Regions from separate parts of the Microbacterium sp. LTA6 genome, predicted to be linked through region 1. Evidence: riboswitches for the same ligand, from Rfam matches in the RefSeq annotation. Region 1 holds a riboswitch; each other region holds the start of a gene.
What was found. Region 1 has a riboswitch for thiamine pyrophosphate ahead of LTA6_RS07945 (ECF transporter S component). Riboswitches for the same ligand answer to the same signal wherever they lie in the genome.
Positions count from the first base shown of each region.

Region 2: it holds a riboswitch for thiamine pyrophosphate, as region 1 does, so the genes downstream of both, thiC (phosphomethylpyrimidine synthase ThiC) here and LTA6_RS07945 (ECF transporter S component) in region 1, are expected to answer to the same signal.
Region 3: it holds a riboswitch for thiamine pyrophosphate, as region 1 does, so the genes downstream of both, LTA6_RS13405 (bifunctional hydroxymethylpyrimidine kinase/phosphomethylpyrimidine kinase) here and LTA6_RS07945 (ECF transporter S component) in region 1, are expected to answer to the same signal.

Region 1 covers NZ_CP147855.1:1,664,025-1,674,040, forward strand. The annotation lists gene LTA6_RS07935 (ABC transporter ATP-binding protein) at 1-641, shown strand, start outside; gene LTA6_RS07940 (D-alanyl-D-alanine carboxypeptidase) at 935-2,494, opposite strand; TPP riboswitch at 2,609-2,719, shown strand; gene LTA6_RS07945 (ECF transporter S component) at 2,710-3,354, shown strand; gene LTA6_RS07950 (ABC transporter ATP-binding protein) at 3,354-4,811, shown strand; gene LTA6_RS07955 (energy-coupling factor transporter transmembrane component T) at 4,808-5,596, shown strand; gene LTA6_RS07960 (DUF4190 domain-containing protein) at 5,665-6,015, opposite strand; gene LTA6_RS07965 (hypothetical protein) at 6,012-6,365, opposite strand; gene LTA6_RS07970 (hypothetical protein) at 6,722-6,970, shown strand; gene LTA6_RS07975 (SDR family oxidoreductase) at 6,982-7,755, opposite strand; gene LTA6_RS07980 (aminoglycoside 3'-phosphotransferase) at 7,806-8,531, opposite strand; gene LTA6_RS07985 (SDR family NAD(P)-dependent oxidoreductase) at 8,877-9,635, shown strand; gene LTA6_RS07990 (NAD(P)-dependent oxidoreductase) at 9,723-10,016, shown strand, end outside.
Region 2 covers NZ_CP147855.1:576,343-586,358, reverse strand. The annotation lists gene LTA6_RS02765 (hypothetical protein) at 114-347, shown strand; gene LTA6_RS02760 (DUF6326 family protein) at 393-866, opposite strand; gene LTA6_RS02755 (NAD(P)-dependent alcohol dehydrogenase) at 866-1,903, opposite strand; gene LTA6_RS02750 (DUF2306 domain-containing protein) at 2,035-2,730, shown strand; gene LTA6_RS02745 (sensor histidine kinase) at 2,735-3,850, shown strand; gene LTA6_RS02740 (response regulator) at 3,847-4,524, shown strand; gene LTA6_RS02735 (nuclear transport factor 2 family protein) at 4,603-5,004, opposite strand; gene LTA6_RS02730 (helix-turn-helix domain-containing protein) at 5,087-5,488, shown strand; gene LTA6_RS02725 (putative immunity protein) at 5,501-6,043, opposite strand; TPP riboswitch at 6,103-6,210, shown strand; gene thiC (phosphomethylpyrimidine synthase ThiC) at 6,204-7,973, shown strand; gene thiE (thiamine phosphate synthase) at 7,981-8,619, opposite strand; gene thiO (glycine oxidase ThiO) at 8,635-9,759, shown strand; gene thiS (sulfur carrier protein ThiS) at 9,756-9,995, shown strand.
Region 3 covers NZ_CP147855.1:2,826,595-2,836,610, forward strand. The annotation lists gene LTA6_RS13365 (amino acid ABC transporter ATP-binding protein) at 1-7, shown strand, start outside; gene LTA6_RS13370 (glutamate ABC transporter substrate-binding protein) at 50-955, shown strand; gene LTA6_RS13375 (amino acid ABC transporter permease) at 1,021-1,677, shown strand; gene LTA6_RS13380 (amino acid ABC transporter permease) at 1,674-2,597, shown strand; gene LTA6_RS13385 (hypothetical protein) at 2,798-3,244, shown strand; gene pheS (phenylalanine--tRNA ligase subunit alpha) at 3,305-4,345, shown strand; gene pheT (phenylalanine--tRNA ligase subunit beta) at 4,345-6,843, shown strand; gene LTA6_RS13400 (DUF402 domain-containing protein) at 6,881-7,594, shown strand; TPP riboswitch at 7,601-7,694, shown strand; gene LTA6_RS13405 (bifunctional hydroxymethylpyrimidine kinase/phosphomethylpyrimidine kinase) at 7,685-9,211, shown strand; gene argC (N-acetyl-gamma-glutamyl-phosphate reductase) at 9,426-10,016, shown strand, end outside.

The DNA.
Region 1 (10,016 bases):
GCATCCGCGAGAACATCCGCTACGGGCGTTCCACGGCCACCGATGAAGAGGTGCTCGCCGCGGCGAAGGCGACGTACGTCGACCGCTTCGTGCACGCGCTGCCCGAGGGGTACGACACCGTGCTCGACGAGGACGCCTCCAACGTCTCGGCGGGTGAGCGTCAGCTCATCACCATCGCGAGGGCGTTCGTCGCTCAGCCGTCGATCCTCATCCTCGATGAGGCGACCTCGGCGGTCGACACGCGCACCGAGTTGCTGCTGCAGCACGCGATGGCGGCGCTTCGCGAAGGACGCACATCGTTCGTCATCGCGCACCGCCTGTCCACCATCCGCGACGCCGACCTCATCCTGGTGATGGAGCACGGCGACATCGTGGAGAAGGGCACGCACGACGAGCTCATCGCTGCGCAGGGGGCCTACTGGCGTCTGTACCAGTCGCAGTTCGAGCAGGCGGCGACCGACATCGACGCCGAAGAAGCCCTCACCGGGTCGACTCCGGTCGTCGTCACGGGTGACGCCGAGGAAGTAGAAGCAGAAGCTGCGCGGATCGGCGCCTCGGTCGGCGTCGGGATGCCGGCGGCCGAGGTTGCAGCCGCAGAGGCGATCCTCGAAAGCCCGGAGGCTCCTGACCGCAAGGCCTGACCTCCATCACGCAGACGCCCCACTCCGCATCGCGCGGGGTGGGGCGTCTCGCGTTGTGCGGGTCCCCTGGGGTGTTGGGCGGCTGCCTCGTGCAGCTCCCTCAGGTGGCGCCTCGTTCGTGTGACACCTCGGGCCGGTATTCGGGTGTCATGGCGACCCGAGGTGCCAGATGAAGGGGCGCCAGTATGGGTGGCCCTGGTTCGTGTGGCACGTCGGGTCGGTACTCGGGCGTCATGGCGACCCGAGGTGTCAGATGAGAGGGCAGGGGAAGCGGATGCTGCAGGCGAGACCGGTCAGCGCTGAGCGGACTCGGCGATCCCGAACAGTTCGAGAGGGTGCGTCAGTCGCCACCACGGGCTCGGACCCGCGAGTTCATCGGCGAGGGTGAGCTTCGTCTCGGCGGTATTCAGCGGGCCGGTCGCCGTGAGCGTTCCGACCACGTCGCCGGCCGCCTGGGTGTCGCCCAGGTCGAGCTCGGGGGTCACTTCTGCGGTGCCCGCGTTCCAGAGGATGACGGCGGCATCGGCATCCGTCACGATCTTCGCCGACTCGCCCCACACCGTCTGCACTTCGCCGACGACAGTGCCCGCGGGCACCGTCGGCTTCTGCGTCTGCAGAGCTGCTTCGGCTTCGGCGAAGAGCGTGCGGGTCACGGCGAGGCGTTCGTCGTCGCCGTTCTGACCGAGGACGGCGGCGTAGAGCCGGACGGTGATGTCTCCGACCGGCACGTCCTTCGCCGTGAGGAGGTTGTAATACTCGAGGGTGCCTGTCTTGATGCCGACGACGCCCGCATCGGCGAGCATCCCGTTGCCGTTGGTCACCACGCCGACACCCGGAATATCGACCGACTTCGTGCCGACGATGCTCGCGAACACCGGGTTCTCCATGGCGAGCTGCGCGAGCTTGACCAGCGCCTCCGGCGTCGCGGTGTTGCCCTCATCGAAGCCAGAAGGCGTCACCACGGTGATGCCTTCGAGTCCGCGTTCGCGCAGCCACACCTCGGCGGCATCGGCGAAGGCGCGTTCCGAGCCCCAGATCTCGTCGGACAGCCGGTCGATGTAGTTGTTGGCAGAACCCAGCAGAATGCCCTGCAGCATCTGGAACTCCGTCAACGTGCCACCGACGGGAACATCCAGTGAGGACTGATCCGCGATCCGGTAATCCCAGTAGTCTTCGCTGTCCTGGAGAGTGAACGAGTACTCCGGGCCCTGCTCGCCGACGGCGAGCGGGAGCCTGTCCAGCACCATCAGGGTGCTGACGACCTTCGTGATGCTGGCGATGCCCGCTTCGTCCAGAGCGGAGGCGACCGCGCCGACGCCCTCGACGCCGACGGCCGCGCTGCCCTGCGTCGGCCAGGTGAGCGATGCGGGCGGTGCGGATGCCGCTTCGAACTCGACTGCCTGCACTGTCGGCGCGATCTCGTGCAGGGGCCACAGCAACGTCGTTCCGGCATAGGCGGTGACGAGCCCTGCGAGGATCCCGAGCGGCACCAGCGTCTGCGGCTGGGCGAAACCGCTGCGCAGTCGGGCACCTTTCAAAAGGCTCGCGCCGTTCGCCGTTGCGATCGGGCCGTCGAGCGTCCCTGGCCGCGTCTCGTTCGCGATCGTCGCCGGATCGACCCAGGTCAGCGCGGTCGCGCCGCGTCCGGCATCGGCCCAGCGAGCGGGGGCGGTGGATTCGACTGCTCCGGATCCGGTAGTCGCAGCGACATCCGGCAGCGCGGGATCCGGCAATCCAGCATCGGACAGTGCGGGCTCAGACAGTGCGGGCTCGGCCACCGCCGCGTCATCGATCGACGCGCGTGCGGCCGCCGCATCCGATCCCGTATCCGGGCGCGCGTCACGAAGGGTCACCTGCACACGCTACCGAATCATTCAAGGAATTCGCGGCGTATCCCGCCTCCGCGCCTGTGAAAGTCGTCCGCCGCGAGAGGGGAATCGGGCGGGCAGCGGCGAGAGTAAGATCGACAGCACAACCACGGGAGTCCGGCGAGCCGGGCTGAGAGGGAGCGATCGCGCTTCGACCGTCGAACCTGATCTGGGTCATGCCAGCGCAGGGAGGAGTTCAGATGAGTACATCCACGCCCACATCGGTGGCCACGTCCGAGGCAAAGGGCCTGCGTCGTCCTGAGATCTGGCGCTGGCGCATCGTCGACATCGTCGTCGCCAGTGTCATCGGCGTCGCCGCCGGCCTGATCTTCCTGGCCTGGAACGTCGGTTATCTCGGCCCTGCAGCGTTGCTCGAACCGCTGCTTCCCGGTGTGCAGGGCCTGCTCGACGGGCCGTGGCTGTTCGCCGGTGTGCTCGGGGGCCTGATCATCCGCAAGGCGGGCGCTGCGATCTACACCGAGGTGCTCGCTGCGGTCGTGTCCGCACTCGTCGGCAACCAGTGGGGCGGGTTCCTCACGATCGAGGCCGGACTCGTGCAGGGGCTGGGCGCCGAACTCATCTTCCTGCTCTTCTTCTACAAGCGCTGGTCGTTGCCGGTCGCGGCGCTCGCCGGTGCCGGTGCGGCTCTTGCGGGAGGCATCAACAACCTGATCCTCTGGTACGCGGGATCCGGCCCGACCTTCACCGTCGTCTACCTGATCAGCGCCGTGATCTCGGGCGCCGTCATCGCCGGCATCCTGTCCTGGGTGCTGGCGCGAGGCATCGCCGCCACCGGAGCCCTCGACAGATTCGGTTCCGGGCGCGAGGCGCGCGTCCGGGTCTGATGAGCGCGAGTACCACCGGCCCCGCCGCCGTCGAGGCGCGCGGCTGGGGCTGGCGGCACGCGAGCCGTCTCGCCTGGGCGCTGGAGGAGATCTCCTTCCGCATCGACCCGGGGGAGCGGGTGCTCGTGCTCGGAGCATCGGGGTCGGGGAAATCGACCCTGATGCACGGACTCGCCGGCGTCCTCGGCGGCGACGAAGAGGGCGAGAGCACCGGTGAACTGCTCGTCGACGGGGCGCCGGCGTCGGCCACGAGAGGCCGCAGCGGCCTGGTGCTGCAAGACCCGGATTCGCAGGTCATCCTCGCGCGGGTGGGCGACGATGTCGCCTTCGGATGCGAGAACCTCGGTGTGCCGCGGCCGGAGATCTGGTCGCGCGTCGGCGCCGCACTGGACGCGGTCGGCCTCGACGTGCCCCTCGACCGGCAGACGAAGGCGCTCTCCGGCGGGCAGAAGCAACGCCTCGCGCTCGCCGGCATCCTCGCGATGCAACCGGGGCTCGTGCTTCTCGATGAGCCGACGGCGAACCTCGATCCGCAGGGCGTCATCGAGGTGCGCGACGCGGTCGAGCGGATGCTGCAGGCGCAGCCGGCCACGCTGATCGTCGTCGAGCATCGCCTCGACGTCTGGCTGCCGCTGATCACCCGGGTCATCGTGATCGGCCAGGGAGGCGTCGTGGCTGACGGCTCGCCGGACCGCGTGCTCGGCGTCGAGGGCGCTCGGCTCGCAGCCGACGGCGTCTGGGTGCCAGGATTCGCCCCCGTACCGCCGCCGCCCCCGCGCCGCGGACCTGGGGAACCGCTGCTATCGGCCCGAGACCTTGCGGTCGCACGGGTGAAGGGCAGACCGGTCGCCTCGGGCATCGACCTCGACGTGCGCGCCGGGGAGGTGCTGGCCATCACCGGGCCGAACGGTGCCGGAAAGTCGACGCTCGGGCTCACGCTCGCTGGACTCCTGCCGCCGGCCGCCGGCCGGCTCACGGCATCCGTCGCCCTGGCCTCCGACATCGGCGAGGAACCCATCCACTGGGCATCGCGCGACCTGCTGACGCGTATCGGCATGGTCTTCCAGGAGCCTGAGCATCAGCTGCTCGCCAAGACCGTACGCGACGAGCTCGCCGTCGGACCGCGCGCGCTCGGCATGGCGGAGGACGAGATCGCGGAACGCAGCGACGAACTGCTCACGCGGCTGCGGCTCGACCGCCTCGCGCTGGCAAATCCGTACACGCTCTCCGGCGGGGAGAAGCGACGGCTGACGGTCGCGGCGGCTTTGGCGACCCGACCGCGCGTGCTCGTCCTCGACGAGCCCACCTTCGGGCAGGATGCCCGCACCTGGGCGGAACTCGTCGCCATGCTCGCCGCCCTTCGCGACGACGGGACGGCGATCGTGACGATCACCCATGACGTCGATGTCGCGAGGGCGCTGCACGCCGAGCGCTTCGAACTGGGCGGTGCGGGATGACGGTCCTCGACTCGCATGCGCGCACGGGTGGGCTCGCGCAGATCAACCCGGTCGCCAAACTCGGCGTGAGCGCACTGATCGCGATCCCGCTGATCCTCACGCTCGATCCCGTATCGGCATCGACGGCCCTCGTCCTGGAGTGCGTGCTGTTCCTCTTCACGGGGATCGGCTGGCGCGAGTTCTGGGTGCGCACCTGGCCGGTGTGGCTCGCGGCTCCGCTCACCGGGCTCACGATCGTCCTCTACGGCGAGACGAGCGGCACGGTCTACGTCGACTGGTTCGTGCTGCGCATCAGTGACGGCTCCCTCGCCTTGGCGCTGGCGACGATGCTGCGGGTGCTCGCGATCGCTCTGCCGTCGGTCGTGTTGTTCATCACGGTCGATCCGACCGACCTCGCCGATGGGCTGGCGCAGATCGTCCGCCTGCCCGCGCGTTTCGTGCTCGGCGCACTGGCGGGGCTGCGTATGGTCGGGCTCTTCATCGACGATTGGCGTGCGCTCGAGCTCGCCCGCCGGGCGCGCGGCGTCGCCGACCGAGGCAGGATCCGCCGCTTCTTCGGCATGGCGTTCGCGCTCCTGGTGCTGTCGATCCGCCGGGGAGCGAAACTCGCGACGGCGATGGAAGCGCGCGGATTCGGCGCACCGGTGGCCCGCACGTGGGCGCGCGAATCGCGCTTCGGCTGGCGGGAATGGATGCTGCTGGCAGTCGGTGCCGCGATCTCCGCGCTCGCGATCGCCGCGGCCGTCGTCACCGGCGCCTGGAACTTCATCCTCGGGCCGAGCTGACGCGAGCCACATCGGCTCCGATTCGGGAACATGTTCCCGAATCGCTCTGAGGGACCTGCGTCAGATCGTCAGATCCACTGGTGCAGCACCAGAACGCCGATGAGGATGCACGTCAGTGCGAGTCCGACCCAGCCGAGCACGACTCCCGCGTCGGCGAGTCGGCGCCCGCCCTGGCGGCGCGCGGTGATCTGGCGACGAGAGGCATATCCGGCCGCGATTGCGACCAGCGGACCGAGAACGGGCACGAGGAAGACGACCCCGGCGAGGCCGCTGATCAACGCCACGATGGCGAGTGTGTTCGTCTGAGCCGGCACGACCGTCTGCGAAGCGATATGGGTCGAGCGAGCCGGTTGCGGCCGGGGCGCACGTTCTTCGCCCCGGCGGCGGGCGGTATCTGCCCCCATGCGCGGGCCGGTCATCGTTCGAGCACGGGGCGCGGCTGCGCGCCGTGCAGGGAGGACGCGGCGAGCGTCGGATTGGTTGCCGGTGCCGTTCTCCTCGCGGATCGCCAGGCGGCTCCGACCCCCACGGCGAGCAGCAGTGCGAGGCCGGAGGCGAGTGGCGTCATCCCGTCACCGGAGTGCCACAGCGCAAGGCTGAGGATGCCTCCCGTCAGCCAGATGGCCGCTGCACCGCCCGCGAGCCCGGCTGCGTCGAATGCGATCGCCACGCTTAGCGCCACCGCACCGAGGACAGCCGTCCAGACTCCGATCTGGCCGATCGCGGTGAGCAGTTCGGATACGACGGGGGCGATGGGAAGGGGTGCCATGGTTCTCGGATTCTCGGGGTGTAGTAGACGGTTCTCCATATGAGGAGAGTCCGCCACGGCGATTCCATTACGCGGAACTCCGACGCCATCGGGCACCGGAGATGGAGTGTCGCGTAATGGAATCGGCAGCCGGCCATCTCTATAGATGGGTGACGGTTGCCCCTGCAGCCGCGCCCGTGGTGAGTGATCTGGGGTCGCTCACTCTCCTCGCCGACGCTCCCACGCCGGGGAGGATCCGGGTCTCGGCCCGGCAGGGGAGGACGGGTGGCTACCTCCTCCCCTGTTCCTGATCCATGCGTGGGCTCATCCACGCATGGCGAGACCGTCGACAGAGCCAGAGCGAGGAAGGCGAGAACATGGTGAACCAGATCGTGATCCATGTGCATGCGCTGGAGCGCTTTCGCCGCCGCAACGGAAAATCGGTGACTCAGGTCCTCGGCGAGGTGGGGATGACCGCCGCGGATCTGAACGCAGGCGTCCGTGGCGGAGGCTTCACGCTGGCTGATCTGGCACGCCTCGCCGAGGCACTCGACACCACTCCGCGCGACCTCGCAACCGCCAGCACCGTGCTCACGGCGGCGGAGAACCTTCGGCAGGCGCCCTGAGAGCCGCGAGGCTAGTGGAACGGTCCCCGAGACGACACCCCGCCGTCGATGACGATCTGCTGTCCGGTCATGTAGCGGGATTCCGATGAGCAGAGGTAGGCCACGGCCGCTGCCACCTCATCGGGGGTTCCGGTGCGACCCATCGGTATCTCATCGATCCAATCGGCGGTGTCGCTGTTCGCCACGGGTGTGCTGATCGCGCCGCCGGCGACGACGTTCATCCGGATGCCGTCGGCCGAGTACTCGGCACCCACGGTTCGCGCCAGGCTGGCGAGTCCGGCCTTCATCACTCCGTAGGCGCCTTGACCCGGCGCGCCCATGAAGCCGGTGACCGACCCGACGCTGACGATCACCCCGTGTTTCTGAGCAAGGAAGTGCGGCAGGACGAGTCGGATGAGGCGGGCGACGTAGCGCAGGTTGATCTCGTACATCGTGTCCCAGTCCTCGTCGCGCATCTCGTGCAGGCGCGCTGATGGCACGAAAGCGACCTGTCCGCCGACGACGGTGACCACGGCGTCGATTCCTCCGAAGGCCGCGACGGTCTCGGCGACGAGCTGGGTCAACTGTGCTGCGTCGCGGACGTCGACGGGAAAGCCTGCAGCCGTGCCCCCGGCCGCGGCGACTTCCGCAGCCGCGTCCGATACGCGCGTGGAGTCGATGTCGGCGATCGCCAGGCGCGCGCCGAGACTCGCGAGATGCCTCGTGATCGCAGACCCGATACCGCCACCGCCTCCGCCGACGATGAGGATGCGCATACCGGCGAGGGATCTGGACGGCGGGGTCATCGCGTCATTCTAAGCGTCTCGCTCCTCAGGTTCGGAGCCCGAGGGGCGGCTCAGGTCGCATTCCACAGGTCGCGGTAGTACGCGAGTCGTTCGCGGTCGGGTTCGACGCCGTAGGCCTCGATGAGCGCGTCTTCCCATCCGGGGCCGCAGTTCCACTCGGTGCTCATCGAGGCGACCGCGATGTCGGCCCAGCGGTCGGCGGTGCCGAGGGCCGCGAGGTCGACGTGCGCGGTCCAGCGGCCGTCGGCGGCGAGCAGGGTGTTCGGCATGCACGCGTCCCCGTGGGCGACGACCAGTCGATCGATCTCCGGCGCATCGCGGAAGGCATCGGCAATCTCGATACCGCGCCGCTCGGCGTTCGCGATTCGAGTCGGCACGCTCCATTCCCATGGGCAGTCCGCCACGGGCAGCGCGTCGTGCATCGCGCGCAGCGCCTCGCCGACCGCGCGCACGGCGGTTCCGGGATCCTCAGCCCACCTCGGCTCGACGGCGCTGTGGCCGTCGAGCGCGATCGTGACGAGCCACTCGTGCTCGGCATCCTGCCCTTGCTCGAGCACCTCCGGAACCGTGATCCAACGCCGCGCCCACCGCATCCGCTCGGCTTCATCGTGCATGTTCGCTTCGGGATCCGACGGTCCCCACTTGATGAACCGGCCGTCGTCGGTGCGGAAGGTCAGGCCGCCGATGCCGTTCCGCCACACCGGAGTGAGCGCAGCACCGCGCGCCAGAACAGCGACCTGCACGGGGATCGCAACAGGTTCGGCGGGGATCGACATCCCTCCATCCTGCCGTTCCCGCCTCGGGTCACGGCCGGATACGGTTCACAACTCAGGAGAATCGGCACGGGTCGAAGGCTGGGACGCCGGAAAGTCGGGGCTGAACGTCGAGATCCGCGCCAAGAGCCGAAGAGCTTCCTGAGTTGTGAACCGCGAACGCCCGCGCTCGCGCCGGCAGCACGTTCCGCTGCGTCGTCGGCAGTGGCGGTGTCGTAGGCTCGTTTCCGACGCAGATCCATGCTCTCAGCCCACACTCTTCGCGGGGTGGCAACAAGATCTCGTGGTGACACCAAGAACCACGTAAGCTGAGACTCAGTCGCACAACGACGTTCGAAGGAGAACACAATGCAGATCACCGGACAGGGTGCGCTGGTCACCGGCGGAGCCTCAGGGCTCGGCCTCGCGACAGCCCGACGGCTCGCCGCCGCCGGCGCCCACGTCACGATCGTCGACCTCGCCTCCTCCCATGGGGCCGAGCTCGCCGCCGAGATCGGTGGAGCATTCGCCCCGGCCGACGTCACCAGCGTCGAAGAGGTGCAAGCCGCCGTCGCCACGGCGCAGGCAGCGGCCCCGCTGCGCATCGTCGTCAACTGCGCCGGAATCGCGCCGCCGGCGAAGGTGCTCGATCGCGAAGGCAACCCTGCCGTCCTCGGAGATTTCGAGCGCATCATCCGCATCAACCTGATCGGCACGTTCAACGTCATCTCGCAGGCATCCGCCGTCATCGCGAAGAACGAACTCATCGACGGCGACCGCGGAGTGATCGTGAGCACCGCATCCGTCGCCGCATTCGACGGCCAGATCGGCCAGCCGGCGTACTCGGCGTCGAAGGGCGGCGTGCACGCGATGACGCTGCCGATCGCCCGCGAACTCGCTCGCTACGGCATCCGCGTCTGCACCATCGCGCCAGGCATCATGGAGACCCCGATGCTGATGGGTCTGCCGCAGGCGGCCCAGGACTCTCTCGGCCAGCAGGTGCCGCATCCGTCCCGTCTCGGCCGGCCCGATGAGTACGCGGCGCTCGTGCAGCACATCGTCGAGAACAGCTACCTCAACGGTGAGACGATCCGCCTCGACGGCGCGATCCGCATGGCACCGAAGTAATCCGCTCCCGTCGCAGAAGAGCACGGAAAGATCCACCGATACCGGGCTCCTCTGCGACGGGAACGACCGGTTGGACGAAGGAGAGACATGAGCACACTGGCTGGAAAGACGATTCTGATGTCCGGCGGCAGCCGCGGGATCGGGTTGGCGATCGCACTGCGCGCAGCGCGTGACGGCGCGAACATCGCCATGCTCGCGAAGACCGACACTCCGCACCCGAAGCTCGAGGGCACGGTCCACTCCGCCGCAGAGCAGATCCGCGCGGCCGGCGGCAACGCGCTGCCGATCGTCGGCGACGTGCGCGATGACGATGACATCACCGAGGCCGTGCTGAAGACGCAGGGCGAGTTCGGCGGCATCGACATCGTCATCAACAACGCC
Region 2 (10,016 bases), 1.1 Mb from region 1:
GACCCTGTCTTACGCCGCCCTCCGACCCGTGCGACAGTGACCTCACGGAACCCATGCGCGGGAGGGCACCTGCACTATTGCCGCGCGTCGCGTCGCTCGCTAGCCTCCCTGGGATGGACATCGCATCGTGGTGGCTTCGGCTTGCGACCGAGGACCAGCAGTATCTGATCGCAAACAACGGGGACGAGGTTCTTGAGCCCCTCCGATCGCGAGTCGTAGCGGCGGGTGCGGTGAGCGGTTCGCCCTTGTGGTGGAGCATCAGCGACGATCCGTCGGACTCCACACTCGCCGACGCTGTCACCGACTGGATCGAGGCCGTTGCCAACGGCGAAACTCCGATGCCGTGATGACCGCGTCGGCATCCTCCCCAGCGCAATTTTGATAGCCGGATCTCATGGCCTGGGCTGGTCGCCACGGCCGGTCATGGGTGCGGTGCGCGGCCAGGTCCAGGCGTACCGCAGGATGACGGCGAGAAGGATCAGCTCCAGCGCGACGCCGAGGAAGTAGAAGTACATCCACGACCCGCCCAGCTCGCCGACCGCGTTGAAGGCCGCGAAGGGGACCTGAATCGAAGCCACGACGAGGTTCGCGATGCGGTTGGCCCTGGCCGGCAGCAACATCGACAGCGCGACCATGAAGATCGGGATCGCCAGGAGGATCAGCGCGGTGATCGCCCAGGTCTGCGTGATGTCGAACTCCCAGACCACGCCGATGAGGATGTCATCGACGACGCCGGGTTTGTAGAAGGCGAGAATGTCCACATAGATGTACAGGAACATGAAGCTCGCCCACGCGGCGGCGAGCTTGGCCTTGACCGGTACCTGCTGCTCTTCCAGTGCCGTGGCGGTGGATTGACGAGTTCTCATCAGATACTCCTTTGTCGGGGTGAGGGAACGACGGTGTCCGTTTCAGCGTGAGTGACGCGCAGCACGACGTTGCCCCGCTTGCGCCCGGTGTCGACGTAGCGATGCGCATCGACGATGTCGGCCAGATCGAAGGACCGGTCGATGACGGCCTGGTAGCGGCCGGAGTCCGCGAGGCTGACGAGGTACGCGAGCTCGTCAGCGCCGGGCTTACCGACGTTCCAGGTGACGAGCTTTCCCGAGCGGCGGCTCTGCCCGCGGCTGCGCAGCATCGACCACAGGTCACTGATGACGAGCAGGAGCGCCCCGCCCGGGTTGATGGATGCCTCTACTCGGCTGAAGGGGGCATTGCCGACGCAGTCGACGATCACGTCATACGTGCCGCCTCCCGAGGCGAAGTCCTGGCGGGTGTAGTCGATGACCCGGTCGGCGCCGAGGGAGGTGACCAGTGCGGCGTTGCCGCCGCTCGTGACGGCGGTGACATCGGCGCCGAGATGCTTCGCCAGCTGGATCGCGGCGGTGCCGACCGCGCCGGAAGCGCCGTTGACGAGCACCGAGGTGCCCGGCCCGATCGCGACCTGGTTGAAGAAGCCCTGCGCGGTGATGCCGCCGAACACCAGCGTCACCGCCTCCTCGAGGGTCATGGTGGCGGGCGCCCGGGTGATCGCGCCGTCGGCGGGCAGGCACACGTACTCGGCGTGACCGCCGAACGCGGCGTCCATCGAGGCGATGACCCGGTCGCCGGGGGCGAAGACGGTGACGCCAGAGCCGACCGCCGCGATGACGCCCGCGGCATCCATGCCGAGGATCGGCCGGCTGGGCCGGAACAGGCCGAGCCCGATGGCGGCGAGCATCCCGAGGCCCGACGGGATGTCCCGAGCGCGGGCTCGGTGATCGGCGACGCTCACCGTGCTCGCGTGCACTCGGATGAGCACTTCGCCGGGCTTCGGCGAGGGGGTCGGGCGTTGCTCGAGGTGAACCTCCTCGGGGGCGCCGAAGCGGCGGTAGACGGCCGCGGTCATGGTCGTGTTGGTTGTCATGACTCGATGCTCGCCGTCTCGGTGAAGCGCGTCATCGGCCGGACGGCCCGGATCCGGTCGGCCGAAAGTACGGCTCTGAGTCCGTGCGGAAGGCCGATGTCCAGGGCGCTCGATCAGGCGAGCATCGAGACATGTCGCAACAGATGAAGACCACCCGCCCCCTTGCCGAGCAGAAGCGGCGGCCGAGGAGCGGATGGCTGGCCATCACCGGTCTCCTGCTGCTCAGCGTCCTCCCCGTGATCGGCGGAGTGCTTCGCTTGGAGGAGGTGGGCACCGAACCCGCAGACACAGTGCTCTCGTCGGTGCCGATCGTCGCGCACATCGTGGCGATGACCGTGTACTGCGTTCTCGGCGCATTCCAGTTCTCTCCGGCACTGCGAACTCGGCGTGGGTGGCACCGCATCGCCGGCCGTGTCCTGATTCCTGCGGGATTCATCGGGGCACTGTCGGCCGCGTGGCTCGCGATCTTCTTCGGTGGGCCGACGGACGAGCTCGCACTCGCCATGGTTCGTCTCGTCTTCGCCGGAGCGATGATGGTGTTTATCGTGCGGGCCGTGATCGCGATCACGCGGCGCGACTTCGCTGCGCACGGAGCATGGATGACGCGCGCCTATGCGCTCGCTCTCTCTGGCAGTACCCAAGCCCTCGTGCTGGTGCTGTGGACGATCCCCCTCGGTGACGTCGACGTATACGGTGAGGCCTGGTTCGTCGCTGCGGGCTTCGTGATCAACAGCGTCGTTGCGGAGTTGCTCATCCGACGACGACGCCGCCGACGGTCCGGCCGACGCATGCGCGGGGTGTCGGGCCGTGGTGCGCTTGTATCCTGACCTGGTGACCGGCCTCTTGCGTTCCGCGTGGAGTGCGCCGAGCGCGGCGCCCCCTCCGCCGCGCCGGGTCTGGCGGGATTGGGCTCTCGTGGCTCTTGTCGCCGTGCTGGCGGTGATCGAGGGCATGTTCAGAACCGACCTGTCGCAGCCGGTCCTCATGGTGATCGTGTTGCTCGCCGTGCTGCCGACCGTGCTGTGGCGCCGCACCAAGCCGCTTCTGATGCTCGTCGTGGTGATGGTGCCGATCGACCTGCTCCTGCCCGACCCCGTCCTCTACACGAACCTCTTCGTCATGGTGATCGTGTACGCGTTGTACCGCTGGGGATCCGGTCGCGACCTCATGATCGGATCGGGCATTCTCCTCGTGAGCCTCGGGCTCACGTTCGTCCGAGGGGGAGGGCTCAACGAGCTCGTCGGCGGGTTCGCGCTGCTGCTGACGATGGCGCTGCTCGGCACCGCATTTCGCTACCGCGCAGGATCCCGCAGGCGCCTCCTCGACAGCATCCGGATGCGGGAGCGTGAGCACCTCGCCCGTGACCTGCACGACACGGTCGCCCACCACGTCTCCGCCATCGCGATCCGTGCCCAGGCGGGTCTTGCGGTGGCGGCGCGAGACCCGCGCGCAGCGCAGGACGCGCTCGGTGTGATCGAGGCGGAGGCGGCCAAGACCCTCAGCGAACTGAGGTCGATGGTGCGAGTGCTGCGGCAGGGCGAGACGGCGGAGCTCGCGCCGAGCCCGCGGCTGGACGACATCGAGCAGCTCGCCGGCACAAGGCCGGGCGGCGCGGACGTCACCGTGAAGGTCGAAGGCGACGACGGCAGCATCCCGCCGCCGGTGGCTGCCGCGGTCTTCCGTCTGGCGCAGGAGTCCGTGACCAACGCCCTCCGACACGGGCGGCAGGTCACCCGTGTCGACGTGCTCGTGGAGGCAGACGAGGGCGGGGTGCGGTTGAGCGTGACGAACGATGGCGACGTCGCCGCGTCGCCGACGCCGGGCTTCGGCATCATCGGCATGACGGAGCGCGCCGCTCTGCTCGGCGGCACCTGCCAGGTCGGCCCTGCGCCCGGCGGCGGATGGGTCGTCACCGCGGTGCTTCCTCGTGTTGGATGGGCACCATGACCATCCGCGTGCTCATCGCCGACGACCAGGAGCTCGTGCGCACCGGGCTGAGCATGATCCTCGACGCGCAACCGGACATCGAGGTCGTCGGTCAGGCGGTCGACGGCAACGAAGCTGTCGCCCTCGCCCGCAGCCTGCGACCGGACGTCTGCCTGTTCGACATCCGGATGCCCGACCTCGACGGCATCGAGGCGACCCGCGTGCTCGCCGGCCCGGGCGTGGACGACCCGATGGCGGTCGTCATCGTCACGACCTTCGACCTCGACGAGTACGTCTTCGCGGCGCTGCGGGCGGGCGCCAAGGGCTTTCTGCTCAAGGATGCCGGTTCCGAGCTGCTCGCCCAGGCGATCCGCGCTGCCGCGAGCGGGGATGCCCTGATCGCCCCCAACGTCACCGTGCGGCTGCTCGAGGCCTTCGCCGGAGCGGGGCCGGCTGCGCCGCCGCCGCAGCCGATCGAGCAGCTCACCGAGCGCGAGGAACAGGTGCTCGCGAAGGTCGCTGGCGGCCTGAGCAACGGCGAGATCTCGACTGAGCTGTTCATCACCCTCAGCACGGTGAAGACGCACGTGGCGAGCCTGATGACCAAGCTCGGCGCTCGCAACCGCGTCGAGATCGCCATCTGGGCGCACCAGACAGGGCGGATGCGTGCACGAACCGCCGGCGACGGCCACTGACACTGCGTGCTCTCGACCGGGCGGCAGGCAGGGTTCAGACGGCTCGCGCCTGAACCCACAGCATCCCGAGCGCGCGCCTCAGGCGCGTCCCCAGAATGCGTCCTCGGCCGGACCATCCTCCGAGAACAGATGCACTTCGACGATCTTCCCGTCACGAACGGTGAGCAGATCGACGCCGCTCATGTCCATCGATACGTCGCTGCGCTGGCCGGTGAAGCGAACCGGAACGGCGACCAACTCGCCGTTGACCATGGCGGGCCCGGACACCGAGAGCTGGAAGGTGCCTTCGCTGACCTCCATCATGCCGCCGATCATGGCGCCGACACCGTCGATACCGGCGTGATCTCCGGAGAATCGGTTTGCTCCGGGCTGGTGCCAGACGACGTCCGGACTGATGAGGCTCATCGCGGCGGGCACGTCGCCGTTGCCGAGCGCACTGAAGTAGGCATCCGCCACAGCAGCAGGGGTGTTCTCGCTCATTGCATTTCTCCTTCTATCGAGGTGATCTGACCTATGATTACATTTGGTAACTTGTTACCTCAACGTAACTAAGGGCGTGATTATGGAAAGACCGGAGTGGAACGTGATGCTCGCGACGTGTCCCTCGCGGACATCGCTTGCGCGGATCGCCAACAAGTGGACGGCGATGATCGTTGTCGCCCTCAGTGGTGGGGCCCTGCGGTTCGGGGAGATCCGCGAAGCGGTCGGGGGTATCAGCGGAAAAGTCCTCGCTGACACTCTGCGAGAACTCCAGCGCGACGGGATCGTCTCCCGGACGGCGTTCGATCAGATGCCTCCGCGCGTCGACTATGCCCTCACTCCACTCGGGCGCACCCTTCAAGAACCGCTGGCAGCACTCGGGCGGTGGGCCGAATCGCACATCGAGGAAGTCGAGGTCGCCCGCGCCGCGTACGACGATATGACGATGCCCACCGACACCGGAGCGGTGCGAACTCTGCGCTGAGCGCTCTGCCGACTACCTACCGGCGTTTCGCAGTGCGGTGTCGAGCATGCTCATGATCTGCGCGACGCGGTTCGTCCCCGGTGGCGCCGGAGGGTATCGGCGAAGGACGTCGATCAGACCGGGGCTCGCGGATTCTGCGCAGCGCCGGACAGCGAGAGCGCCGGGCTCCTCATCGCCCGCGTCGTCCAGCTCGGCGAGGTACGCCTCGATCGCGGTGGCGCGAAGGATGTGCGCGACCTGGTGCGCTTTGGCGATCGGATGCAGGTACGCCGCTGCCGCTGCGTCACCGGCGGCCTGCGCGGCGAGCTTCGCGCGCTCATCGGTCGATTCCTTCGCCGCACGGTGAGCGGCGAACGCCGTCGTGCGTTGCAGCATCGTGCGGGGCGCCCCGGCGGCGAACGCCCGTGCGGCATCGACGGCTTCACGAGGGCGGGCATCATCCGGGTGAACCCGTTCGAAGATCGGGAGGATCCGTGCCGCTGCTTCGGCGGCGAATCCGGCGACCACGCGGATCTCGTCCATCGCCAGCTCGAAGTCGCCGGAGGAGGAAGTCACCTGCCAACTCTAAGCGGGCGGTCGGCGCCGACTTCGTCGTCGCCCGCGTGCTAGCATCATCCCGTCCACACGGGTGCCCGAGCACGGGCTGAGATCTGGCTGAAGCTGCCTGCGACCGTAGAACCTGTCCGGGTAATGCCGGCGTAGGAAGTAGGAGCCTGTGAGCACCTTTGAAAAGGTGCGCGTTCTCGCGCACCATCACGATGAAGAACACGGCATTTCGGTGCCCGTCACCCGCATCTCGCTCGCCGATTCGCCGGATGCCTCGGCGAACGAACCGTTCGATGTGTACCGCACCGAAGGGCCGCCGTGCGAGCCGGAGGCGGGCCTTCCGCCGATGCGCGACGGCTGGATCGCCGCGCGCGGCGACACCGAGGAATACTCGGGTCGTGCCCGCAACCTCCACGACGACGGTCGCAGTGCGACTCGACGTGGTGCAGCCTCCGCCGAATGGCGAGGCGCGAGCCGCCCGCCGCGCCGCGGTCTCGATGGGCGCACCGTCACCCAGATGCACTACGCGCGCCAGGGCGTGATCACGCCCGAGATGCGTTTCGTCGCGGTGCGTGAGGCGTGCGACGTCGAACTCGTCCGTTCCGAGGTCGCCGCGGGAAGGGCGATCATCCCGGTGAACGTGAACCACCCCGAGTCCGAGCCGATGATCATCGGACGGGCGTTCCTGGTGAAGATCAACGCGAACATCGGCAACTCCGCGGTGACGAGCTCGATCGCCGAGGAGGTCGACAAGCTGCGGTGGGCGACCAAATGGGGGGCCGACACGGTCATGGACCTGTCGACGGGCGACGACATCCACACCACCCGCGAGTGGATCCTGCGCAACTCGCCGGTGCCGATCGGCACCGTGCCGATCTACCAGGCTCTCGAGAAGGTCGACGGCCAGTCGCGCAGCCTGACCTGGGAGATCTTCCGCGACACCGTGATCGAGCAGTGCGAGCAGGGCGTCGACTACATGACGATCCACGCCGGCGTGCTGCTGCGCTACGTGCCGCTCACCGCGAACCGGGTGACCGGCATCGTGTCACGCGGCGGGTCGATCATGGCCGACTGGTGCCTCGCGCACCACCAGGAGAACTTCCTGTACACGCACTTCGATGAACTGTGCGAGATCTTCGCGCGGTACGACGTCGCCTTCTCGCTCGGCGACGGCCTGCGGCCAGGCTCCACCGCAGACGCCAACGATGCCGCTCAGTTCGCCGAGCTGGACACCCTCGCCGAGCTCACGGCGCGGGCATGGCAGTACGACGTGCAGGTGATGGTCGAGGGTCCCGGCCACATCCCGTTCGACCTGGTGCGCGAGAACGTCGAGCGGCAGCAGGCGCTCTGCCACGGCGCCCCGTTCTACACGCTCGGCCCGCTCGTGACCGACATCGCGCCCGGTTACGACCACATCACCTCGGCGATCGGCGCCACCGAGATCGCCCGTTACGGCACGGCGATGCTCTGCTACGTGACCCCGAAGGAGCATCTCGGGCTGCCGAACAAGGACGATGTGAAGACCGGTGTGATCACCTACAAGATCGCCGCTCACGCTGCCGACATCGCCAAGGGCCACCCCGGCGCCCGAGACCGCGACGACGCCCTGTCGAAGGCGCGGTTCGAGTTCCGCTGGCGCGACCAGTTCGCTCTGTCACTCGACCCGGATACCGCCGAGGCGTTCCACGACGAGACCCTGCCGGCAGAACCCGCGAAGACGGCTCACTTCTGCTCGATGTGCGGGCCGAAGTTCTGCTCGATGCGCATCTCGCAGGACATCCGCGACCGTTTCGGTGGCGTCGCCGAACAGACGGCGATCGCCGGGATGCAGCAGCAGGCAGAGGCCTTCCGCGAAGCCGGGGGAACCGTCTATCTGCCGGCGCCCGCGTTGCGGGATCCGGCGGGCGAGAAACTGCCAGAGCCGACTCTCCGCGGCTGAGTGGATGTCACATCTCGGGCAGCCGCGCGCGCAGTTTCCGCGCGGCATCGGCGGGGTCGCCGGCCTCGGTGATCGCGCGTACGACGACGATCCGGCTCGCGCCGGCGGCGACCACTTCGTCGACCGTGTCGAGGTCGATCCCTCCGATCGCGAACCACGGCCGCGCGACACCGGCCAGGTCGGCATCGGCGGCCGCGCGTACGAGGTCGAGGCCGACGGCGGCGCGGCCGGGCTTCGTGGGCGTCGCCCACACGGGTCCGACGCAGAAGTAGTCGAGTCCGGGCTCGGCGCGGGCGGCGGCGAGCTGGTCGGCGTCGTGGGTCGACAGGCCCAGTGCGATGTCGCCGCCGAGAATGCGGCGCGCAGCCGGACGGGGCAGGTCGCCCTGGCCGAGGTGCAGGACGGGCGCGCCGGAGACGGCCGCGATATCAGCCCGATCGTTGACGGCCCACAGTCGACCGTGCCGCTCGGCGACCTCGCGCAGGATGCCGAGGTACTCGAGTTCCTCGGCGGCTTCGAGCGCCTTGTCGCGCAACTGCACGATGTCGACGCCGCCGGAGTAGGCCGCGTCGACGAACTCGGCGAAGTCCCCTCGATCGCGGCGGGCGTCGGTGCACAGGTAGAGCCGGGCGGAGGAGAGCAGCATGCGGCGAGTGTATCGGTGCGTTGCGATACCGTCGTGATCGGCGGGGGAGTCATCGGGCTCTCGATCGCGTGGGAGCTCGCGCGGGCGGGCCGCGATGTGCGTCTGATCGATCCGGAACCGGCGTCGGGCGCGACGTATGCCGCGGCCGGCATGATCACGCCGATCAGCGAGCACCGCCCCACCGAGCAGTCGCTGCATGTCATCGCTCAGGAATCGGCGGCGCGGTATCCCGCCTTCCTCGCGACGATCCCCGGTGGTGGCCGGTGCGGCTTCGAGGCCGTATCGACTCTGCTCCTCGCCGTCGACGACGCGGATCGCCGCAGCATCGACGATCTCTCCGCCCTCCAGCCAGGAGCGATCGAGCCGCTGACGCTGCGTGAAGCGCGACGCCTCGAACCCCTCCTCGGTCCGCGGACGACCGCGGTCCGTCGCGTGCGCGAGCATCGCATCGACCCCCGCGCCCTCGCCACCGCTCTGCTCGCCGCCCTCGGAGATCGCATCGTGCGCACCGTGGTGCGCGGCATCCTGCACGAAGACCCGAATGATCCGATGTCGCCCGCGATCGGAGTGCGCCTCGACGACGCCGTGATCACGGCGCGAGAGGTCGTCGTCGCGAACGGCCTCGCCGCCGGCCGCCTCGACGGGATGCCGTTCGTGCCGACGCTGCGCCCGGTGTACGGCGATATCCTGCGCCTGGGCGTTCCCGATCGGCTGCGCCCGCTGCTCGACTGCACCGTTCGCGCTCGCGTGCACGGTGCGTCGGTGTACCTCCTGCCGCGTATTGACGGCACCGTCGTGCTCGGTGCCACGCAACGCGAACACGGCGGGCCGGCAGCGTCGGCGGGCGGCGTCTACGAACTGCTGCGCGACGCCGCTGCGGTGGTGCCTGCCGTGGCCGAACTCGAGTTGCTCGAGGTCACGGCGCGGGCCCGGCCGACGACTCCGGACAACGCGCCCCTGCTCGGACGCGCGGCACCGGGGCTGATCATCGCCACCGGCTTCGGGCGCCATGGCGTCATGCTCGCGCCCATCGCGGCCGAGGCCGTGGCCTCGCTCATCTCGGGCGTCGCCCCGACCGGCATCGCCCCTTTCCGACCCGACCGCTTCACCGCATCCCCCATACCCCTGGAGGTCTCATGATCGACGTTCGCCTGAACGGCGCTCCCGCCCGCATCGCACCAGACGCCACTGTCGCCGACGTCGTCACCGACCTCACCGGCCGTGCCATCGGCGCCGACGGCCGGGCAGCCGACGGCGAATCGCTGGGCCTCGCCGTCGCGGTCAACGCGGCCATCGTGAGGCGAGGCAGCTGGACCACGACGGTCCTGAGCACCGGCGACGAGATCGAAGTGCTCACGGCGGTGCAGGGTGGCTGAGCGGGAGGACCCGTTCGAGGT
Region 3 (10,016 bases), 1.2 Mb from region 1:
CCACTGAACTTTTCTGACCCTGCATTCACAGCACACGAAGGAGACGCACATGCGACGCACACGGACACTGGCGGGCATCGGAATCGCGGCAGCAGCACTGCTGGCGCTGACCGCCTGCAACAGCGGCACCCCGACGAACCCCGGCGGCGGCGCCGAGGAGCCCACCGAGGATTCGACCTGGTTCGAGGTTGCGAAGGACGTGGCTCTCGAGGGCAGCCCCACGTTCGACGCGATCGCGGCGCGCGACAAGGTCATCGTCGGCGTCAAGGAGGACCAGCCCGGTCTCGGCTACCTCGACGTCACGTCGGGCGAGCGCACCGGCTTCGACATCGACATCGCACGCTGGATCGCGGCTTCGCTCGGCTACGACGAGGACAAGATCGAGTTCAAGCCGATCGCCTCCGCCAACCGCGAGCAGGCCATCACGAACGGTGACATCGACTACTACGTCGGCACCTACTCGATCAACGACAAGCGCAAGGAACTGATCGACTTCGCCGGCCCCTACTTCATCACCGGTCAGGGCCTGCTCGTCGCGGCAGACGCCGAAGAAGCCGACAAGCTCGAGGACTTCAACGGCAAGACCGTCTGCTCCGCGACCGGCTCCACGCCGATCCAGAACATCAAGGCGAACTTCCCTGACATCAAGACGCAGGAGTACGACCTGTACTCCGCCTGCGTTCAGGACCTCATCGACGGCAAGGTCGACGCGGTCACCACCGACCAGGCGATCCTGATCGGCTACGCCGCCCAGTACCCGGACGACGTCAAGGTCACCGGCCCGCTGTTCACCGAGGAGCGCTACGGCGTCGGCCTCACCAAGGGCGACGACGTGATGCGCGCACACATCAACGAGCTGTTCACGGACGGTGGCGAGATCTGGCAGGCGATCTTCGATGCGAACCTCGGCGAGTCCGGCATCGAGGTCGAGCAGCCCAAGGTCGACGCGTACTGATCTGACCGGGGGCGGCCTCCTCTCCCGGAGGCCGCCCCATACAGCTTGAAGAAGGGCAGGGTGGCGTGGACGTCATCTTCGGCAACCTCGACCTGTGGGGAGAGGCGATCGGCAACACGCTGCTCGTCTTCTTCATCGGCGGGATCATCGCGCTCGTGCTGGGAATCATCGTCGGCGCGATGCGCGTCTCGCCGGTGCCGATCGCGCGCAGCGTCGGCACGGTGTACGTCAACCTCGTACGCAACACCCCGCTCACCCTGGTCTTCTTCTTCTTCGTGTTCGGCTACCCGCAACTCGGGCTGCCGAACCTGTCGAACACGGTGCTCGGCATCCTGGCGATCGGCGTCTACACGGCGACCTACGTCGCCGAGGTGCTGCGCGCCGGCATCAACACGGTGCCGGTCGGGCAGGCCGAGGCCGCTCGAGCCATCGGCCTTCCGTTCGGCCAGGTGATGACCTCCGTCATCCTTCCGCAGGCCTTCCGCTCGGTCGTCCCGCCGATGATGAGCGTGTTCATCGCGTTGCTGAAGAACACCACGGTCGCCGCCGGCTTCTCGATCGCCGAGCTCGCCGCACTCCGATCGACGATCAACGATGCCGCGGACAGGCCGGGCAACCCGATGGAGGTCCTGCTCTGGGTGGCCGTCGTCTTCGTGGCGCTGGTCATGGTGATGAGCGGCCTGCAGCGCTATCTCGAGAACCGATGGAGGATCGCACGATGACTTCCGTGCTCTACGACGTCCCCGGCCCCCGGGCGATCGCTCGCAACCGCATCCTCGCCGTCGTCACCATCCTCGTGGTGCTCGCGGCCCTCGGTTTCGTGATCTACCGGATGCTCGTCACCGGTCAGTTCTCCGAGCAGAAGTGGTTCGTCTTCACGTTCTCGAACGTCTGGATGGGCATCGGGAAGGCGCTCGGGAACACTCTCGCCGCCTTCGCCCTCGCCGCAGTGCTCAGCATCGTGCTCGGCTTCGTCCTCGCGATCGGCCGGCTCTCCGATCACGCGTGGGTGCGCATTCCCGTCACCGTGATCACCGAGCTCTTCCGCGCCGTGCCAGTGCTCGTCTTCATGATGCTGCTGTACTACGGGCTGCCGGTCGTCGGCGTGAAGATGGACCCGTACTGGGCCGTCGTGCTCGCGCTCATGGTCTACAACGGTTCCGTGCTCGCCGAGGTCCTCCGCGCGGGCGTCGAATCGCTCCCTCGGGGCCAGAAGGAAGCCGGCTACGCCGTCGGCCTGCGCAAGAGCGGCGTCATGCGGCTGATCCTGTTCCCGCAGGCGATCCGTGCGATGCTCCCGGTGATCGTGGCCCAACTCGTCGTGACGATGAAGGACACCGCACTCGGCTTCATCATCACGTACCCCGAACTGCTGTACTACGCCAAGCAGCTCACCTCGCAGCAGGGGCGTCCGATCCTGCAGTCTGCGTTCGTCATCGGCGGCATCTACATCATCATGTGCCTCATCCTCTCGGGGATCGCCAAGTGGGTGGAGATCCGCACGCGGCGCTCGCCCAAGGTTCGGGGAATCGTGGAGGCAGCCGGTGCCGACCCGCGTCTGCATGAGGACGGAACGAACACGGAACTGATCACCCTGCAGAAGGGCGGGAGCGGTCTGGACGGCGGCGCCGGGCTCCGCTGAGCCCGAACACCATGACCACCGTCGAGCCGGTTTCTCCGTACCCTCCCGCGACGAGTCGCGACCTGGATGGGTGGCTCTCGGAAGATCTTGCGGCCCTTCATCCGCCGGAGGCTCCGACGCGACTGCGGGCCCTCGCTGACACTCAAGCGGCAAGGGCCGGAGCCTGGGCGGGTGGTATCAGCGTCGGCGTTTCCGCGGCTATGGTCGGGCTCATACTCCTCCTCGTCACCGGTCGGATCTCGAGCGCCCCGCTCATCGGCGGGGGAGTCCTGCTCGCCGGCCTGTGCACGCTCTTCCTAGTCCGCGCGCAGCGTCGGATCCCTGACACGGGACGCCTGCGCAGCGTGCGTGGACCGGCCCGGCTCCGCGCCGGCATCAGCGCCGCCCTGGTGATCTACCTTCCGGTCACCGCCCTGATGGTCGTGGCCATGGTCAGTACGGGCCGATTCTTCGGCCTGATCGTCGTGAACGTCGCGATCCTCCTGTTCCTCGTCTCCGCATTCGTCGTGCCGGCCGGTGTGCTCGGCCGCGGCCGCGAATCGTTCCGTCATCGAGCGATGACGGACGCCGCACTGCGTGCCCGGCTCGAGGAAGATCGGCTGTCCTGGAAGCCCGACCACGCCACGCCCATGTACGGTCCGCTCTGAGGCCAGGTCCGACAGGGGAGCGCACAGGGCGCGATGCAGTCCCCGGTAGACTCGACTCTCGTGTCTGAGTCTCCCGAGATCACCCCAGAAGCGGTCGAAGCCGCCGTCGCCGCGGCGCTCGATGCGATCCGCGCCACGGCCAGTACGACCGAGTTGAAGGCGGCCCGTGCCGCGCACGTGGCGGAAGGCTCGCCGCTGGCGGTCCTGAACGCGTCGATGCGCCAGGTCGCCCCCGAGAACAAGGCCGCATTCGGCAAGCTCGTCGGTCAGGGCCGAGGTCAGGTGACCCAGGCTCTCGCTGCCAAGGAAGCCGAACTCGCCGAGGCCGAGGTCGCCGCTCGACTGGAGGCGGAGCGCGTCGACATCACCGCGGTCGCCTCCCGTACGCGCGTCGGTGCTCGGCATCCGCTCACCCTGCTGCAGGACCAGGTCTCCGACATCTTCGTCGGCATGGGATGGGAGATCGCGGAGGGGCCGGAGCTCGAGCATGAGTGGTTCAACTTCGACGCCCTGAACTTCGACGTCGATCACCCCGCACGCCAGATGCAGGACACCTTCTTCGTCGACCCGGCCGATCGCCATCTCGTCATGCGTACGCATACGAGTCCCGTGCAGGTGCGGTCGATGCTCGACCGCGAGGTTCCGATCTATGTGCTGTGCCCCGGCCGCGTGTACCGCACGGACGAGTTCGATGCGACGCACCTCCCGGTGTTCACCCAGTTTGAGGGTCTCGTCGTCGACAAGGGCATCACGATGGCTCACCTTAAGGGCACCCTCGATCACTTCGCGAAGCTGCTGTTCGGCCCGGAGGCGAAGACGCGCTTCCGCACGAACTACTTCCCCTTCACCGAGCCGTCCGCCGAGCTCGACCTCTGGCACCCGACCTTCAAGGGGGGCGCACGGTGGATCGAGTGGGGTGGCTGCGGCATGATCAACCCGAACGTGCTGCGCGCGGCGGGGATCGATCCGGAGGAGTACAGCGGTTTCGCCTTCGGCATGGGCATCGAGCGCGGCCTGATGTTCCGCAGCGATGTGCAGGACATGCGTGACATGGCCGAGGGCGATGTGCGCTTCAGCGAGCAGTTCGGGATGGTGGTGTGATGCGCGTCCCGCTTTCGTGGTTGCGTGAGTACGTGGATGTGGCAGCGGATGCCACTCCTGAAGATGTCCTCGCGGCATTGGTGACCGTCGGCTTCGAAGAGGAGGACATCCACCGCTTCGATATCACCGGTCCTGTCGTCGTCGGACAGGTGGTGTCCTTCGATGATGAGCCGCAGTCCAACGGCAAGACGATCCGCTGGTGCCAGGTCGATGTCGGCGAGGCAGAGCCGCGTGGCGTCGTCTGCGGTGCCCATAACTTCGCCGTCGGCGACAAGGTCGTCGTGACCTTGCCCGGCGCCGTGCTGCCCGGCCCGTTCCCGATCGCTGCCCGCAAGACCTACGGCCACGTCTCCGACGGCATGATCGCCTCGGCGCGTGAGCTCGGTCTCGGCGACGAGCACAACGGGATCCTGATCCTCTCCGAGCTGGGCGTCGACGCGCCTGTCGGCACCGACGCGATCTCGCTGCTCGGTCTCGACGACGTCGCCGTCGAGATCAACGTCACCCCGGACCGCGGTTACGCCTTCTCGCTGCGCGGCGTCGCCCGGGAGTACTCGCACGCGACGGGTGCGGTCTTCCGCGACCCGGCCGAACGCGATTTCGCCGAACTCGCGCCGGGAGACGGCTTCTCGATCGTCGTCGACGACCAGGCGCCGATCCGCGGACGCGCTGGGGCGAGTGAGTTCGTGGCGCGCGTCGTGCGCGACGTCGACCCGTCCCGTCCGACGCCGCCGTGGATGATCGCCCGGCTGTCGCTGGCCGGGATGCGCTCGCTCGGCATCCTCATCGACATCACCAACTACGTCATGCTCGAGCTCGGCAACCCCGTGCACGGTTACGACCTCGACAAGCTCACCGGTGGCATCACCGTGCGTCGGGCGACGGCGGGCGAGAAGATCGAGACCCTCGACGGTCAGGTGCGCGCCCTTCACGTCGAAGACCTGCTCATCACGGACGAGTCCGGCCCGATCGGCCTCGCCGGCGTCATGGGCGGCGCAACCACCGAGATGAGCGAGACGACTCGCAACGTCCTCATCGAAGCGGCGACCTTCGACCCGATCACGATCGCGCGCGCGGCCCGACGGCACAAGCTGCCCAGCGAGGCATCCCGCCGCTTCGAGCGCGGAACCGACCCGCTGCTTCCCTTCGTCGCCGCTCGTCGCGTCGCCGACCTCATGGTCGACCTGGCCGGTGGCGCATACGACGACCTCGGCGGTGCGCTGTTCGCCGAGGTGTTCGTCGAGGGCATCGAGCTCCCCGAGGGCTTCGTGCAAGGTCTCATCGGCGTCGACTACACGGATGCCGAGATCACGGGTGCCTTGACCATGGTCGGCGCCGAGATCACCGCGGTCGGCCAGGGCTGGCAGGTCATCCCGCCCACCTGGCGTCCGGATCTCACCGACAAGTGGACGCTCGCCGAGGAAGTCGCCCGTATCCACGGGCTCGACCGCATCCCGTCGGTCCTTCCGACGCCGCCATCCGGGCGCGGACTCACGCCGCTGCAGCAGGGCCGACGCCGTGTCGCCGATGCGCTGGCAGCGGCAGGGTTCGTCGAGACGCCGGCCTTCCCCTTCACGACCGAGATGCAGAACGATCTGCACGGTTCGGCGTCGGGGGAGCACCTGCCGAGCATCCGTCTGGCAAACCCGCTCGACGGGCAGGCGCCGTACCTGCGCCGCTCGCTGATCCCTGGTCTGCTGCAGATCGCGCACCGCAACATCTCGCGCGGCCTCACTGACCTCGCGCTGTTCGAGACCGGCATCGTGTTTCTCCCGGAGCCCGGAGTGACGTACGGCACCGACACGGTCCCGCCGCTGGGCGAGCGCCCCTCCGAGGAGAAGCTCGCAGAGCTGAACGCCTCCATCCCACCGCAGCATCGTCACATCGCGGCTCTGCTCACCGGCAACGTCGTCGCCCGTCAGCCCGGCCGTGCTGCAGAGGCCGCTGGCCTCGCCGAAGCGCTGGATGCCGTGCGTGTGATCGCCGCGGCCGCCGGCGTCGAGATCGATGTCGTGCAGGCCGAGCGCGCTGCTCTGCACCCGGGGCGCACCGGCTCGCTGGTCCTGGGTGGCGAAGAGGTCGGCTACGTCGGCGAATTGCATCCTGTCGTCGCCGAAGGCGCCGACCTGCCGGGGCGCGCGACCGTGCTCGAGGTGGACCTCGACCGCATCCTCGAGCTCGCTGGGAACCGTGTGGTCGCCGCATCGCTGTCGACGTTCCCCGCAGCGACGCAGGATGTCTCGCTCGTGGTCCCGGTCGCCGTCAGCGCTGCCGAACTGCGTGGCGCGCTCGTGGAGGGCGCTGGCGCGCTGCTCGAGACGGTGCGCCTCGTCGACGACTACCGCGGTGACGGAGTGCCCGACGGTTTCAAGAGCCTGACGTTTGCTCTGCGCTTCCGCGCGGACGATCGCACTCTCACGGCCGCAGAGGCGACGGAAGCCAAACTCGCCGGCGTCGCGCTGGCTGAGGAGCGCTTCGCGGCGACACTGCGCGACTGAGTACTGCGCAGCGGCGAGCCGGGGGTATCGTGCCGGGATGAGCATCCTTCCGCGCAGTACCCCGGCCGCCGTGCCGGAAGGCGCCCGGCCGATGGGCGAAGGGCCGTTCCTGAGTGCAGGCGAGGTCGTCAACTGGCACTACCGCCGGCCCGGGTGGCAGCCCGGCGATCCGTCGTACATCGCGCCGATGCGGGTGGTCCGCGATGACGATCGGGGTCTCGTCGCCTGGCTCGCCGCGGGCACGCGTGTAGAGGGTCAGGGCGGGCCGGACGGTCGGCGTATCCGGTCCGTACCGCTCGACCAGCGCTGGCTCGTCACCCGGACCCGCATCGTCGAGGAGTGGTGGGGCAACGGAGTCGTGCGGATCGCTCCGGCCGGCCTGCCCTGGTCGATCTGGTTGTTCTGGAGCGACACGACGGGCGACGACTGGGAGTTCGCGGGCTGGTACGTGAACCTCGAGAACGCGCATCTGCGCACCGACCGCGATACGTACTCCTCCGACCACATCCTCGACGTCGAGATCGAGGCCGATGGCACGATCCATCTCAAGGACGAGGACGAGTTGGCCGCCTGCGTCGAGCAGGGGCGCCTCACCAGAGAACAGGCCGCGCAGATCGAGCGTCACGCGGATGCGGCGATCACCTCGTTCCACGAAGGGGACTGGCCGTTCGATCGCGAGTGGGTGCGCTGGCGTCCGGAATCGACGTGGACGATCCCGGTTCTGCCCGGCCTCGAAGAGCTGGTCACATAGACTGCGAGCAGTGACACGGGGTGCCGCATCCGCGGCTGAGAACACACCCGTCGAACCTGATCTAGTTCGTACTAGCGAAGGGATGTCGCAATGAGCGATCTTCTGCGTCCAGCGTCCGTACCTCGGGTGCTCAGCATCGCGGGCAGCGACCCTTCCGGCGGGGCCGGAATCCAGGCCGACCTCAAGTCCATCGCCGCGAACGGCGGTTATGGCATGGCCGTCCTCACCGCGCTCACGGCGCAGAACACTCGGGGTGTCCGCGCAGTGCACGTGCCGCCGACTGTGTTCCTCCGGGAGCAGCTCGATGCCGTCTCCGACGACATCGAGATCGATGCCGTCAAGATCGGGATGCTCGCGAACGCCGAAGTCATCCGCACGGTGCTGGCCTGGCTCACGGTCACCCGTCCGCCGGTGGTCGTCGTCGATCCGGTGATGGTCGCCACAAGCGGCGACCGACTGCTCGATGCCGATGCGGAGGTCGCATTGCGCGCCCTGTTCGCTCAGGCGCACCTGATCACGCCGAACCTCATCGAGCTCGGGGTGCTCACTGATCGGGACATCGTCGACTGGAGCGACGCGATCGCCGCGGCCGTGGCGCTGTCCGATGAGACCGGTGCGGCGGTGCTGGTCAAGGGCGGGCACCTTCCCGGCGACGAGTCCCCGGATGCCCTCGTCGAGCCGGGCGGCGTCGTACACGAGTTCGGCGGTGCACGGATCGCGACGGTGAACACCCACGGCACCGGATGCTCGCTGTCGTCCGCTCTCGCCACACGACGTGCGCACGGCGACGACTGGTCCCAGGCGGTCGCGGTGTCCCGTGCGTGGGTGCGCGAATCCCTCCGTGAGAGCGAGACCCTCAAGGTCGGAGGCGGGCAGGGGCCGATCAGCCACTTCGCCGGGCTCTGGCGACGAGGAGGCGTCGTGTCGTCCCCGATACCCGAGGAGGTCGTCGCCGACTGGTGGGCGCGGATCGCGGAGATCAGATCGGACATCGACGCGCTGCCCTTCATCGGCGGTCTCGCCGACGGCACACTGTCCCGCGAACCCTTCCTGTTCTATCTCGGCCAGGACGCGCTCTACCTCCGGGAATACGCCCGAGTGCTCGCCCAGGCCGGACGGCTTGCGCCGACCTCCGAAGAACAGGCGTTCTGGGCGCAGTCCGCGCACGGAGCCATCGTGGGTGAACTGGAGCTGCACGCTTCGTGGCTGTCCCCGCAGACAGGCGTCGGTACGTCGACGTTCGCGGCGGAGCCGGCACCGGCCACCACCGCGTATCTCGACCACCTGCGATCCACCGCGTTCGGCGGTGATTACGCCGAACTCATCGCCGCGATCCTGCCCTGCTTCTGGCTGTACACCGATCTCGGGAAGCGCCTGCACGCGGGGGAGTTCGGTGCCTATGCGCGCAACCCGCAGCATCCCTACGCGTCGTGGCTCGCCACGTACGCGGACCCTGCGTTCGAGGAAGCGAATCGGCGGGCGATCGGGTACGTCGCGAACGCCGCCGCGGGGGTGGGCCCGGACGCCCGCGCCCGGATGTTCCGCGCGTTCGAGCTTTCCTCCCGTCATGAACGGGCGTTCTTCGACGCGCCGATGGAGCGCTGCGCGTCTCGATGACGCTGCTGATTTGCGGATGCTGCCGAGCGCGCGCTATCGTCCAGGCATGCCTTCGGCCGCATCCGCTTCACTGACGCTCGTTCCGAGCGTCGTTTCGGTGCGCCGACGCCGGTCCGACCGCCGACTCTAGGCGACCCCGCGCTCCTGCCCGATGGCAGTCGAGTGCCGGTGTCGCCGCTCCGGCTCATCCGACCCCGACCGTTAAGGTAGAAGCATGACGTACACCGTCGCCGTCTCCGGCGCATCCGGCTATGCGGGCGGCGAGATTCTGCGCCTTCTCGCCGGTCATCCCGACATCGACATCCGTACCGTGACCGCGCATTCGAATGCCGGTCAGCCGCTGATCGATCATCAGCCGCACCTGCGCTCGCTCGCTCACCTCACTCTGCAGGACACGACGCCGGAGATCCTCTCCGGTCACGACATCGTGTTCCTCGCTCTCCCGCACGGCCAGTCCGGGCAGTACACCGATGCGCTGGGCGACACCCCGCTCGTCATCGACGCCGGTGCCGATCACCGCCTGACCTCCGAGGCGGCCTGGGATGCCTTCTACGGGGGCGCATTCCACGAGCCGTGGAGCTACGGCGTCCCCGAGCTCCTCGTGGACGGCGTCAAGCAGCGCGAGCTTCTGCGCCACGCGACCCGGATCGCGGCGCCCGGCTGCAACGCCTCCACGGTGAGCCTGAGTCTCGCACCAGGTGTCGCCGCGGGCGTCATCGATCCCGGTGACATCGTCTCCGTCCTCGCGGTCGGCCCATCCGGAGCGGGCAAGAGCCTCAAGCAGAACCTGCTCGCCAGCGAGGTC